Regions from separate parts of the Priestia sp. YIM B13491 genome, predicted to be linked through region 1. Evidence: a T-box and tRNA genes for the amino acid it is inferred to sense, from the RefSeq annotation. Region 1 holds a T-box; the other holds one or more tRNA genes.
The links. The T-box of region 1 lies ahead of alaS (alanine--tRNA ligase). A T-box ahead of a tRNA ligase gene usually reads a tRNA of that ligase, here a tRNA-Ala.
Positions count from the first base shown of each region.

Region 2: it encodes a tRNA-Ala, which carries the amino acid that the T-box ahead of alaS (alanine--tRNA ligase) is inferred to sense. The anticodon was not compared.

Region 1 is NZ_JBHZOR010000001.1:291,838-299,033, forward strand. Features, by position in the region: gene mnmA (tRNA 2-thiouridine(34) synthase MnmA) at 1-393, shown strand, start outside; gene ACFX4E_RS01425 (tetratricopeptide repeat protein) at 551-1,210, shown strand; gene recD2 (SF1B family DNA helicase RecD2) at 1,235-3,592, shown strand; gene ACFX4E_RS01435 (hypothetical protein) at 3,734-3,925, shown strand; gene ACFX4E_RS01440 (YrzQ family protein) at 3,951-4,085, shown strand; gene ACFX4E_RS01445 (AI-2E family transporter) at 4,200-5,261, shown strand; T-box leader at 5,313-5,524, shown strand; gene alaS (alanine--tRNA ligase) at 5,650-7,196, shown strand, end outside.
Region 2 is NZ_JBHZOR010000004.1:616,059-623,254, forward strand. Features, by position in the region: gene ACFX4E_RS18085 (phosphoglycerate dehydrogenase) at 1-25, shown strand, start outside; gene ACFX4E_RS18090 (hypothetical protein) at 150-611, shown strand; gene ACFX4E_RS18095 (DUF6143 family protein) at 890-1,432, shown strand; gene ACFX4E_RS18100 (hypothetical protein) at 2,241-2,390, shown strand; tRNA gene ACFX4E_RS18105 (tRNA-Ala) at 2,508-2,579, opposite strand; gene ACFX4E_RS18110 (HD domain-containing protein) at 2,686-3,234, opposite strand; gene ACFX4E_RS18115 (GH25 family lysozyme) at 3,460-4,761, shown strand; gene ACFX4E_RS18120 (hypothetical protein) at 4,943-5,173, shown strand; gene ACFX4E_RS18125 (DMT family transporter) at 5,331-6,230, opposite strand; gene pdxR (MocR-like pyridoxine biosynthesis transcription factor PdxR) at 6,367-7,196, shown strand, end outside.

The DNA of each region.
Region 1 (7,196 bases):
ATTGGCCAACGCCATGGTTTAGGTATTGGAGGCAGCGGTGAACCTTGGTTTGTAGTCGGAAAAGATTTAGAAAAAAATGTTTTGTACGTCGATCAAGGCTTTCACAATGAGCTGCTCTATTCTACATCTCTTACAGCAACCAATGTCAGCTGGGTAAGCGACCTTGACTGGTCGTCACCAATGACGTGTACAGCAAAATTCCGCTATCGTCAAACCGATTCAGCAGTAACTGTTGAAAAAGTCGATGATGATACAATTAAGGTTATTTTTGCTGAACCTGTTCGCGCAATTACGCCAGGTCAAGCAGTTGTGTTTTACAAAGACGATGAATGTCTTGGCGGAGCAACAATTGACAAAGTATTTCAAGAAGAAGAGCAAATCTGGTACGTATAATTCATATAAGCAAGAACGAAAAACCTCGGCCGTATATAGCTGAGGTTTTTCTATGATATACTTTACTTATTGGGTAAACTAATAACTTACATATTGTAGATTTTCATGATGTGAAAATCTTTTAAATCATAACTAAAACAGTGGAGTGAACGAAAAAATGACAGATAAAAATCAGCTAGGAATCCAGTATATGCAGGAAGGGAAATTTGAAGAGGCTGCTAAAACATTTTCAGAAGCAATTGAAGATAATCCAAAAGATCCAATTGTGTATGTGAATTTTGGCAATTTGTTAGCGGCTGTTAGTGAGATGGATCGTGCTTTGAAATTTTATGAACGTGCGATTGAATTAGATGAAGAAACGGCAACAGCGTATTACGGAGCAGGAAATATTTATTTTAATGCAGAGCAGCTTGAGCAGGCAAAGCACTACTTTGATTTAGCAATCAAAAAAGGCTTAGACTCATCCGATGCGTACTTTATGCTTGGTTTAACGCTGTTTCATATGGAAGAAATTCGTTTCGCGATGCCTTATCTTCAGCGGGCGGTAGAACTAAACGAACATGATGTAGAAGCAAAATTTCAGTACGGTCTTTGTTTAGCACAGCTCGAAATGGTAGATGAAGCAATTGCTGAATTTCTTAAGGTAGTCAATCAAGAGCCAGAACATGCCGATGCTTTTTATAATTTAGGCGTAGCTTATGCTATGAAAGATGACAAAGACAAGGCGATTGAGATGTTAGATGAAGCTTTAAACGTGCAGCCAGATCACGTAATGGCAGCAAATGCCAAACAAGTGCTGTCTACATTAGAACATTAAGAAAGCGGGTAAAGGAAGGATAACATGAACGAAGAACAAGTGAACCCTTCACAGCCAGAACGTCATTATATAAGCGGCACGTCGATTGTAACGGTCTTTCATAACGAAGAAAACTTATATAACGTTACGCGGATACGGATCAAAAAAACAAATTTAGAGATTGAAGATAAAGAAACGGTCGTTACAGGCTATTTTCCTAAGCTGAATGAAGATGAAGTATACACGTTTTACGGAGACTTCAAAGAGCATCCAAAGTTTGGTCTGCAGTTTCATGTTGAACAGTTTAAAAAAGAACTTCCGCAATCAAGGCAAGGGGTTGTTCAGTACCTGTCTAGCGATTTATTTCACGGCATCGGTAAAAAAACCGCTGAAAACATTGTGGACGCCCTAGGAGAACGCGCTATTTTTCGTATTTTGCAAAATGAGTCTGTGCTAAAAGAGGTTCCGAGGCTTTCAGCCGACAAGGCAGAAGCTTTAGTCACGCAGCTTCGTGAACATCAAGGGTTAGAAGAAGTAATGGTAAAGCTGACAGACCTCGGGTTTGGACCGCAGCTTTCGATGAAGATTTTCCAAGCGTATAAACAAGAAGCGCTTGAAATTGTTCAAAATAATCCTTATCAGCTCGTAGAAGATATTCAAGGTATTGGTTTTAGCAGGGCCGATGAACTTGGAAAGAGGCTTGGTATGGCAACCAATCATCCTGATCGTTTGCGCGCAGGTATTTTATACGTCATTGAGCAAGAATGCAATCAAATGGGGCATGTATACGTTACGGCAGACCAGCTGTATGGAAAAACAGCAGAGCTTCTTCGGAAAAGCAGGCATGAGAATCTGTCTGAAATGGATCTTACAAGAGAAGTGGACGCATTAAAAGCAGATAAAAAGCTTATCATCCAAGACGAAAAAATTTATTTTCCTCCCCTTTTCTATGCTGAAAAAGGGCTGGTTAAAGCTATTCAAAAAATTATGGCTCAAACGCAGTACGAAGAGCAGTTTCCGGAATCAGAATTCTTATTGGCTCTGGGTGAACTAGAAGAGCGGTTAGACGTCCAATATGCACCGTCTCAGCGCAAGGGTATACAAACCGCTTTAATGTCTCCAATGCTTCTCTTAACAGGTGGACCAGGTACAGGAAAAACAACGGTTATTAAAGGAATAGTCGAACTTTATGCAGAACTTCACGGATGTTCGTTAAATCCAGGGGACTATAAAAAAGATGAGGCTTTTCCTGTTTTACTTGTGGCACCTACGGGACGAGCTGCTAAACGAATGAGCGAAGCGACGGGACTTCCGGCAGTTACGATTCACCGATTATTAAAATGGAACGGACAAGAAGGATTTGATCATAATGAGGAAAATCCAATTGACGGAAAATTACTGATTGTAGATGAAGTATCAATGGTAGATTTGTGGCTCGCTCATCAGCTGTTTAAATCTCTTCCTGCTAATTTACAGGTTATTTTAGTTGGAGACGAAGACCAGCTTCCTTCAGTAGGTCCGGGACAGGTATTAAAAGATTTACTGAGTTCCGAAGTAGTTCCTACCGTCCGTCTGACAGATGTATACAGGCAAGCGGAAGGATCGTCAATTATTGATTTGGCTCATGAAATAAAAAAAGGAAAGCTTCCGGAAGACTTATCGAGGCAGCAAGGAGATCGTTCCTTTATTCGTTGTCAAGGACAGCACATTACGAACGTTGTGCAACAAGTTTGCGGGAATGCGTTAAAAAAAGGCTATACGGCTAAAGATATTCAAGTTTTAGCTCCTATGTATAAAGGTCCTGCAGGGATTGATAAACTGAATGAAGTTCTTCAGGAATTATTTAACCCGGCTTCTGAGCAAAGAAGAGAGCTTAAGCACGGAGATATTACGTACCGAGTCGGAGATAAAGTGCTGCAGCTTGTAAATCAGCCGGATAGCAACGTATTTAACGGAGATATGGGAGAAATCGTTTCGGTTTTCTTTGCCAAAGAAAATACGGAAAAACAGGATATGCTGGTTATTTCATATGAAGGAAATGAAGTAACTTACACAAAGCAAGACTTTAATCAAATAACTCATGCATACTGCTGTTCCATTCATAAATCACAGGGAAGTGAATTTCCCATTGTTGTGCTTCCAATTGTTAAAAGCTATTACCGGATGCTGCGACGCAATTTACTTTATACCGCCGTTACGCGAAGCAAACAGTTTTTAATTTTATGCGGAGAAGACGAAGCGTTTCAGCTTGGAGTTAGCCGAAATGAAGACAGCGTTCGCCAAACGAATTTACAGCCGCTGCTTCGAGAAAGCTTGGATAACGACATAGAAGATCCCGAAATTCCATTTATGAAAGATGCAAATATTGGGATGGAAAACGTTACGCCGTATGATTTCATGTAACCTTTCGCATGCTAACAAAGAGTTAAATAAACTCCTTTGTTGCCATCCTTCTTTGCTAATTGTCAGAAAATAAAGTATGGACATGGAAAGAAGTGGACATAATGCGTTTATATAAGTAGAACGTATAAAGAGGTGTCGACTTTGTTTAAATGTCCAAACTGTAAAAGTATTGACGTTGGCAAAATTGGTGTAAATCAGTATTACTGCTGGAATTGTTTTATTGAAATGACTATTTCAAAAGGACAAATTAATACTCACCAAGTAGAAGAAGATGGAACATTGAGCTCGCTTGATGATTTATTCTCAGACGACGAGCGCACAATCAATTTCTAATTCTTTTTTACCGGGAGGAAGAGCAATGGGCAGAATCATTCCGTCAGTAGTCGCTTTCGGTCTTGGAGCTTATGCATTTAAAATGGCAGATGATCGAGAGATGTTTACAAAAAGAAATATGAAAAAAATGCGTAAACGTATGATGAAAGCTATTCACTAATAAAAAAAGCACTATTGCACTGAGCTGCAATAGTGCTTTTTTGCAGGCAGAAGAGACAACTGCATGTATAAACTCCTTTCTTTATCAAAAAATAGAAGAGAGGAGGAGTTTACGTTGAAAGATAGTTCATTCAAATGGTTCTATAGATTCGGACTGCTGTTATTAGCGCTGCTGTGCATATTAGTCTTTTTTAAAGTCCAGTTTTTATGGCTTCCTGTTATTTACATGTTTTTAAAAGCACTGCTGCCTTTTTTTATTGCAGCATTCATTACATATTTACTTCATCCGCTTATTGAAAAAACGCATGATAAAGGCGTGCCTCGTCCTCTAGCTATTTTACTGATCTACATCATCTTTTTTGGAGGAATCGGGTTTGGAGCCTATAAGTCGTATCCTATTTTTGTGGAACAAGTAAAAGATTTAAACGAACAGCTGCCTCATTTTACGAATACATATAGACATTGGGTAGAATCGATTCATGATCGTACAACTTCACTTCCAAACGGTGTACATGAGAAAATTGAAGGCAGCATTGATGATGTAGAGGCTACGCTCAACGTGTGGCTTACAAAAGTGGCGGAAGGATTAAAGTCATTGATTACCTCTTTTTTGATTTTAATCATTATTCCATTTATTGTTTTTTATATGCTGAAGGATTTTTCCTCTATTAAGAAAGCAACAGCTTATGTCACGCCTAAAAAGTGGCACAAACCAGGCGAACGTTTTTTATCGGATGTGAATGAATCACTCGGCAATTACATTAGAGGGCAATTTTTTGTTTGTCTCATTATTGGTGTGATTGCCACAGCGGCACTGTGGTTCTTTCATGTGCCTTATGCACTTCTTTTAGGCTTCATTATTGGCGTAACGAATATCATCCCTTATTTTGGCCCGATTATTGGTGCGGTTCCAGCGGCTATTATTGCAGCCACAATCTCGATAAAGTTGGTTATTACCATTGTCATTATAATCTTTGTGCTGCAGTTTCTAGAGGGAAATGTGCTGTCTCCGCTTATCGTAGGAAAGAGCCTTCATATTCATCCTTTGTTTATCATGCTTGCGCTCCTTTTAGGAGGAGAATTTGGAGGAGTATTGGGTCTCATTTTGGCTGTGCCAATTTTAGCAGTCATTAAAATATCTATTTTGCATATCCGCTCTTATACGCTCAAACATTGACAAAGAGCGGTTAATTTGTCATAATATCGCCATAAGAAAACGCTACATATTTTAAACACAATGATGGATCGAGTACGTTGCACACTAGTTTTTAGAGAAGGGCTTCCTTGGCTGAAAGAAGCGCTAAACAAAGAGCAGCGGAACGCTAGTCCAGAGTGCAGGCTAAAACCTGCCGTGTCAGCAACGTTAACGCTATGAAGGTGATAAATGCTTTTGGCATTTATAATCAGGGTGGTACCGCGAGTTTAACTCTCGTCCCTGCTACAGGGATGAGAGTTTTTTTGTGTGCAAATAACTAGTAATTGCTTTTGTACACAGAGAAAATAGATGCTTTTATGTCATCATTTTTTTGTCTATAAATAAGAAGAGTATTAAAGGAGGACCAATCATGAAAAAACTGACATCAGCACAAGTTCGTCAAATGTATTTAGATTTCTTTAAAGAAAAAGGCCATGATGTAGAACCAAGCGCATCTTTAGTTCCGCATGAAGATCCGTCTTTATTATGGATTAACAGTGGAGTAGCTACATTAAAAAAATATTTTGATGGTCGTGTTATTCCTCAAAATCCGCGTATTTGTAACGCACAAAAATCCATTCGTACAAACGATATCGAAAACGTAGGTAAAACGGCTCGCCATCATACGTTTTTTGAAATGCTTGGTAATTTCTCTATCGGTGATTATTTCAAAGAAGAAGCCATCCAATGGGCATGGGAATTTTTAACGAGCGATAAATGGATTGGATTCGACGCAGATAAGCTATCTGTAACAGTTCACCCCGAAGATGAAGAAGCATTTAAGATTTGGAATGAAAAAATGGGCGTGCCTAAAGAGCGCATCATTCGTTTAGAAGGTAATTTCTGGGATATTGGAGAAGGTCCGAGTGGTCCAAATACAGAGATCTTTTATGATCGCGGAGAAGCATATGGAAATGACCTAACTGATCCGGAATTATATCCAGGTGGAGAAAATGAGCGTTATTTAGAAATTTGGAACCTTGTATTTTCTCAATTTAATCACAATCCTGATGGCACGTACACGCCGCTTCCAAAGAAAAACATCGATACGGGAATGGGCTTAGAGCGTATGGTTTCTGTTATTCAAGACGTGCAAACAAACTTTGATACAGATTTGTTTATGCCAATTATTGAAGCAACAGAAAACATTTCAGGCGCTAAATATCGTACAAATGATGAGCAAGATACGGCATTTAAAGTTATTGCTGACCATATTCGTACGGTAACATTTGCTGTAGGTGATGGTGCGCTTCCTTCAAATGAAGGTCGTGGGTATGTGCTGCGCCGTTTGTTACGCCGAGCAGTTCGCTATGCTAAAAAGCTAAACATTAATCGTCCGTTCATGTACGAGCTAGTGCCGGTAGTAGGTGAAATCATGGTTGATTTCTATCCGGAAGTAAAGGAAAAAACGGATTTTATCCAGCGCGTAGTAAAAAATGAAGAAGAGCGTTTTCACGAAACGTTAAATGACGGACTAGCTATTTTGGGAACCGTTATTAAAAAAGAAAAAGCGCAAAACAGTGATATGGTACAAGGCGAAGATGTTTTCCGTTTATATGACACGTATGGATTCCCTGTTGAATTAACGGAAGAATATGCAGAAGATGAGAACATGAAAATTGATCATGCAGGTTTTGAACGCGAAATGGAAGCACAGCGTGAGCGTGCACGTGCTGCTCGTCAAGATTCTAGCTCTATGCAAGTTCAAGGCGGCGTACTTGGTGAAGTAACTGTTGCAAGTGAGTTTGTTGGTTATGATAAAAATGAAGTAGAAACAGTTGTTGAAGCAATTATTGTAGACGGTGAGCTTGTTGACCGCGCTGAAGCTGGAACAGAAGCGCAAGTCATCTTAAGCCACACGCCATTCTACGCAGAAAGCGGCGGTCAAATTGCGGACCAAGGTACGATTCAAAGTGC
Region 2 (7,196 bases), on a different contig from region 1:
AATTATTACAAGTCGTATTATCTAATTTGGTTACTATCATATTCTAGTGTTGCAGCCCTAACTTAGAAAAGTTAGGGCTGTTTTTACATAGTGTTTATCTTCATATCATTTCCTTCATTCCCATAGCATATAGAAATACCTTTAAAGAGGTGAACGTTTTGTCAGGAGAACTGATCGGAATTTTGATAGGGTCGCTCATCGCGCTGGCAGGAACATTCATTACGTCTGTCGTAGCCATAGTGATGTCGAAAGAGCAATACAAGCAAGAGCTTCGCAAAGCATTTATCCAAAAGAAAGTTGATGCCTATACCCATGTGTGTCAAGTTATTCTAGCTATAAAAAACGATTTACTTACAAAAACTGTTTCTTCAGCCGGATTAAACTGGACGGCTCAATCTATTAACAAACTAGCAGATGTGTGTATTACGGAAGGGCTATGGATCGATGAAGAAGACAGCAAAAAGCTGGAGGTTCTGCAGAAGCAGCTTTCAAAATTTGTATTTGATGAAATAGAACTGTCTAGACATGATATTCTCACAGTCTGTTATGAAATTATTGAATATTGTGAAAAAAAGGTAAGGATTCTTCATTTTATGACTACAAAAGAATAGGTGATTACTACTTTAAGAAGTGATAGTAGAAGTATTAAAATAGCATCGAAGTATAAAGTCAAAAAAACAATCCGTTTATACACCAGCAGTCAACGAGGGCATTAGGAAGGTAAAGGCCAAGAGGGAATTTTATTTTGTAAAAGCGATAGGAAAAGATAGGCTCAGTACCGGGTCTATCTTTTTGCGTTTATATAAAGAGTAAATATATTTATATATGCATGTGTCCAAGCATTTATAGAAAAACCTCATAAAATATAGTACAGAAAGGAGATGATTGTATGTCAAATTACGAGTCGAGTAAACCTTATATTAAAGCTGTTAATATACCTAATCCTTTATATCAATCTTTAAAAGGAGACTACTTTGTCGGACAAACTGAGCCTATTCGTTTTGGTGGAAATAGAAATGCTTGGGGCGGGTTAGTTAACCCTTCCGGCTCCGGAGTAGATTTATTTGTGAATGCTTTTACTATCACTAACTATTCCAACGAACCTTTTACTGCTGAAATTTGGTTTAACTCTATCCCGCCTGGAAAAGGAACAACTTCAGATAATGTGAGTCCAGCAAATACTACAATACGTTCAAAACCAAAAGGGAAAATTAAATTTGCAGAAATGGTAAAAGGCTTTCCTACTAAAGGGGTAAACGTATTTAACCGTGTTGTTCCGCCGAAAAGTACATTAGTAAGTGATGAAGACGGCAAATTTATCTTTCCAAACAACGGTTCATACGTTATTTTCTTAGTTTCTCCGGGAAACAAAGAAATTGAAGCTGAAATTGCATATGGATGGTTCGAGAAAAAACGTAAGAAGGACTGTTAACTAAATAGGCCTTAACGATTGTATAAGCAGTGTATGAGCTATTTCATATTTCATACAGTTCTTAACAAACAGTAAGTGTTTATGAAAAGAACTTTGCAGCAACATACAAAGTTCTTTTTTTATAGCTTGCGTTTTTTCGTTCAATTGTGGATATAACTAAAGAAAAACAAAGCAAGCAAAAGGATAATTCCAACTACACAAGCCATTCGAATGGTATTTAAGGATGTTGATAACTAAGGGATTAAAGCGATAATACATAAAACTAAGCTACCTAGTACAATGGCAAAACGAATAACAAAAACGACTGTTATAGAACGAATGCCACATACAGCTGATATACTAATCACTTCTTTGTAGAATTAAGTAACCTTTTCGTCCAGGGTATAAGCATGCTTAACATCTCACGTTAATGTCTACATTCACATTATCTTAAGTTTCAATTCATACTGGCTTCATATAAATTAATCATACTGAATGTATTAATAAAAGATATGAGGTGGGACAATGTTAAACAAGCTTTTTAAACTATTTACAACAGAAACCGAGATATCTAAAGATAAAGAAGTAGATCTCCACGAAGAGAACGATTTTACCGAAGTTTGTGATGATTATTTCATTATAGATGAGTACTAGAAACCCTATAAAACGCTGCAAAATTGAAAGAATTGATTGAGTATATCTGTATAACCAGTAATTGTACAAGGGTCGTAAAGGTATACTTTTACGGCGAATTAATATTGATGAATTGCTTTTTACGTGAAACAATGTGAAAAAAATGGGCATCCTAGAAGCAAAAGGAGGGGATTGAATGGGCAAAGAACCAAATGATGAAACAAGTGAAGGGCTGAATCAGCTTTTTGAAATCATCAATGCAAAAGGCGACGAGGGCGAACTTAGAGAAATTGTCAGTAGGAGTAGTGAAAAGAATAATCATAAAAATCATGAGGATCAATCGTAAAAAGAAAATAAAAAACCTCTTCATGGAAATCATGAAGAGGTCAGATGAAATAGTATTGCAACCATTCCACCCTGCAGAGTGTTAAAGTGGTTTAAACTCTTGATACAACTGGTTTTATGGAACTGATGGGATTCGAACCCACGACCCCTTGTCTGCCAGACAAGTATTCTCCCACTGAACTACAGTCCCGATTATGTAGAGCCTTCATTGCGTGTTGACTCTACTATATTTTAATACGTATGCAGCGCATTCGCAATAGTTATTTTCAGTGTTTTCTAATTTTTTCATATGAATATTAACTTCTAAAAAAATCATTTACTTCTTGTTTATACGTATAAAAAAAACTTGGAATTTGGTTTGGTTCCAATCCTTGTGCAGCATATTTGCTGATGGATTCGTAGTACCATTTCTGCTTTTCGAATCCTCTTTTAAAGCTATTCCAAATCGTATCTCCTTGCTGATCGTAGCTTTCTTTTAAAGACCGTAAATTGTCTAATTTATCTGCTACAATTAAAGATTTCACTTCAAGAGAACCAGTTTTCACAATTTGAATTGTATGCTGTTTACGTTCTTCCCAGCTTTTTGATTTGTTTTCTGTATGAGCTTCAACAATCCCCGCTACCTCTAAACCAAATCTTTGTACAATTTCTTCGAGTGTTACACTTGTATCTTCTACAGCATCATGCAGATAAGCTGCTGCAATTACTTCTTCACTAAAACCCGCTTTTTCTAAAATATTACCTACGTTAATAGGATGAACAATATAAGGTATATCGGACAGTTTGCGCATTTGGCCGCTATGAGCGTGTTCTGCATATCTACGTGCTTCTTTTATTAAAGACATCATATTCCTCCACTTTTTATTCAGTATATCTTCATATTATTAGTATAAACGAATATAGCTTTCCTCACTTTATAAAATTGCACAAATTCATTTCTTATAATAAGGGAAGGCTACCAAAATCCCTTCATATTGTAGTTTTTTTATAAAGCCTAATATCTATTTAATAGGCCTGTATCAGTTGCCATTTCCTTTTTTATTCATAGTTTGTATGAAGGAGTGATAGCAATGCAAAACCGTAATAATCAAAATATTAAGGTCATTGATGTTTCTCATCACAACGGAACAATTGATTGGGAAAAAGTGGCGTCGGATGGTGTAAAAGGCGCGTATATTAAATTAACAGAAGGTACAACCTTCTTAGATAAAAAATCATATGATAATTATATAGGTGCAAAAAATGCAGGTCTACGTGTAGGCTTTTATCACTTTGCTCATGCTGATAATGATCCCATTGCAGAAGTTAATTTCTTTTTAAATAAATTAGGCAGCATGAAGGTTGATTTGCCTCATTGCTTAGATTTGGAAGAAAATAAAGGGAAAACAAAAGCGCAGGTCACAGCCTTTGCAGTTAGATGGATGGAGTATATTGAAAGGAAAACAAGCATTACGCCTATTCTTTACACGGGGTATAGTTTTATTAAATCCAATTTTACAAGCGTTGTGGCAAGATATCCGCTATGGATAGCTCGTTACAGTGGAAGTAACCGCTCTAAGGGATTTGCTAACCCAGGTGATACGGCGATTTGGGATAGATGGTCTATGTTTCAATATACAGATCAAGGAAAAGTAAACGGGATTAAAGGCAATGTTGATATCAATGAAATGGACCTGGATTTCTTTAATAGTATTAATACGGGCGTGACGGTGGTGGAAAATAATAAGCCATCAGCACAATTGCAGCAAGGTGATAGCGGACTAGCTGTAAAAGAACTGCAGCAAAACTTAATTAAATTAGGATTTGAACTTTCCCAGCAAGGAACCGATGGTCAATATGGCAGCGAAACTGTTGCAGCTGTTAAAGCTCTTCAAGAAAAGTATGGATTAACGTCAACTGGAAAAGCTGATGAGAAAACATTAGCTAAAATAATGGAATTGCTTAAGGGTGTAAGCAATTCTGTCGAAGAATCATTACCAAAGGTTACTTCACTCGGAGATAAATATTCTTTTCAAGTAAAAGCGAAGAAGGATATTGGAGTCTACAAATATGCGAATATAACAGAGAATTTTAGAACTATAAAAAAAGGCACGGTATTTAGTGTATATGGCTATACGAATGCAGCATGGGCTGTTCCAGGCGGATTTGTGCAAATGAAAGACGTAGAACCTATCCCAATTACAATTAAAACAGGCGGATTAAGTAAAGACATGGAAACAGAGTTTCGTGCTTTCTTAAAAAATGAAGGAATCGACAGTGAATTACACGTACATGCAATAGGTAATCCGTCCGCTGAACTTACCGCAGCTGGGCTGGATTTTGTAAAAGTTAAACAGTTTTTAGATAAAAAAGGCTGGTACTACAAGCAATAAACTCCCGCTCCGAAGAGCGGGGGTTTATTTTGGTATTTTGTAAAAAAAGAATAGCAGAGATGAATTAAGTAATTAAAATATGTTCTAAATAACAAAGTAGGTGATAACAAAAAAGTTTCTATGTATAGTTCACCTCTAACAGTCATATTTTTAGTCAACGGCTCATGGAGGGTGAATGAATATGAAAAATACGCAGATTCGAATTGAAACACTATCCTATCACTATGAAAGTATTATGGTGAATGATGAAGTAGAGCGTGCGATAAAAAGTATCGAAGTGACGTATCGAGCATATAAACATAACCATGTTTTAAATGGACATGTAGTACTTTCAGGAGAAGAGATTTACGATCTTCAGCAGCTGACTCACGCAGTGGCTGGGAAAATAAAAGCGGAATTAGAAACTACATAAAAAAGCGCCTTTCTTTAAATCTTAAACCAAGATTAAAGAAAGGCGCTTTTTTATTAATTGTTAATTAAACTGCAAAAAGAAGAAATTAAAGTATGTTCTAAATAAAATATATAAATAAAAAACATAGCCTCTAAGACAATTCCTTAAAGCATACACATTATCTTTGCATTGTGAACTTTGTCTCTTTTACCACTACTTTTCTTTTACTATGTGTAAGCAACACGCCGCATAACGTAATGATGCTTCCCACAATGGAAGCTGCACTCGGGATATCTTTTAAAAGCAGCCACGCTAAGAAAAAGGACAGCGCAGGAGTTAAGTAAAGAGAAATGGCAGCCTCAGCAGAACCTATACGCGATGTCAGATAAGCGAGTACCATATAGGGAATAACGGTTGGAAATAATCCTAAATATGTCACGCTTATCGCTGATCTGACAGAGATATGTGCAAGTTCTGTTTCTAACCCAGGTAAAAAAACAAGCATAGAAATTGTAGCCCCCCAAATACTGTACGTCACAAAAGAAAGAAAACCATACTTTTTTAATAAATTTTTTTGACATACTATATAGATGCTTTCTGCAAGGGCAGCTAGCAGAATCAGTAAGATTCCATTAATTGAGTGTACAAAGTTCTCTTTGCTGAAGGTTAAAAGTGCAATACCTGCAAAGCTTACTGCAGATCCAATCCATTTTCTTTTTCCGAACTCCTCCTGAAAAAGAAAAATAGCTAAAAGCGAAGAAAAAATAGGAGTAGTCGAGACCAGTAAACTCGCAATACCCGCACTCACCGTTTTTTCTCCAATGTTTAATGCCGTGTGATATACGGCAAAACCTAAAAAACCGAGTGCTAAAAGAAGTGGAATATCTTTTATATCAGGCAAGCGCATGCGTGTACCTATTGCAATAACTAACAGTACTAAAGAAGCAATACTTAACCGAACAAAAGCAAGGTGCTGAGGAGAAAACGATTCCAGCCCTATTTGAATAACTGGAAATGCTGAAGCCCATAAGCTAATCATCAGTATATGTAAGAACACCAGACTAAACGTTAATTTCATGCCTATTCATCTCCATTTTTCATTTTGAATCCAACCAGTATCTATTGTGGTTCCCATGTTAATAAACATTTGATAAAATGTCTTCAACCAGTTTAAAAGCAATTAACCCAACCACTTTAAAAACAGGAGTAAATGTATGAATCAAGGAAACAGTTCAAGTTATCCAAAATACAAACACATCATTGATTTTATGAAAGAGAAAATTGCGCGTGGAGAATGGCCGATTGGAAGTAAAATTCCTAGTCAGCGAAAGCTTGCTGCTATGTTCGATGTTAACCGAAGTACGGTCATCACGGCATTAGAGGAATTAACAGCGGACGGTTTAATTGAAGGTAAGATGGGAAAGGGAACAATCGTTATAAATAATACATGGACACTTTTGGCTACGACTCCGCCCGATTGGAATGTTCATGTGAAATCAGGTACGCATCGTCCGAGTCAAGCAATGGTACAAGATATTAATGAATCCGAATTTAACTCAAACCTTATTCAATTAAGCAAAGGAGAGCTTTCACCTGACATATTCCCTAAAGATAAAATGAAATACGCTATGGAAAAAGTAGCAAAAAACATGGAGGTTCTGGGATACGAAGAACCAAAGGGGTATTTTCCTTTACGAAAAGAGTTAAGTGCGTATATGAAAACAACGGGGATTGAATCTTCTCCAGATTCTATTTTAATTGTTTCCGGCGCTCTTCAAGCTCTTCAGCTTATTTCAATTGGACTGCTGCAAAAGAACTCTTCGGTTTTGCTAGAAAAACCTTCTTATCTATACTCCTTACATGTATTTCAATCAGCGGGAATGAAACTCAAAGGTCTTTCTATGGATGAGGAAGGAATAAAAGTAACAGCTATAAAACGCGCCGACCCTCAAGAAGGGCAAGCTATTTTATATACAAATCCATGTTTTCATAACCCAACGGGAACATTAATGTCACAAAAAAGGCGTTACGATTTGCTGAAAGA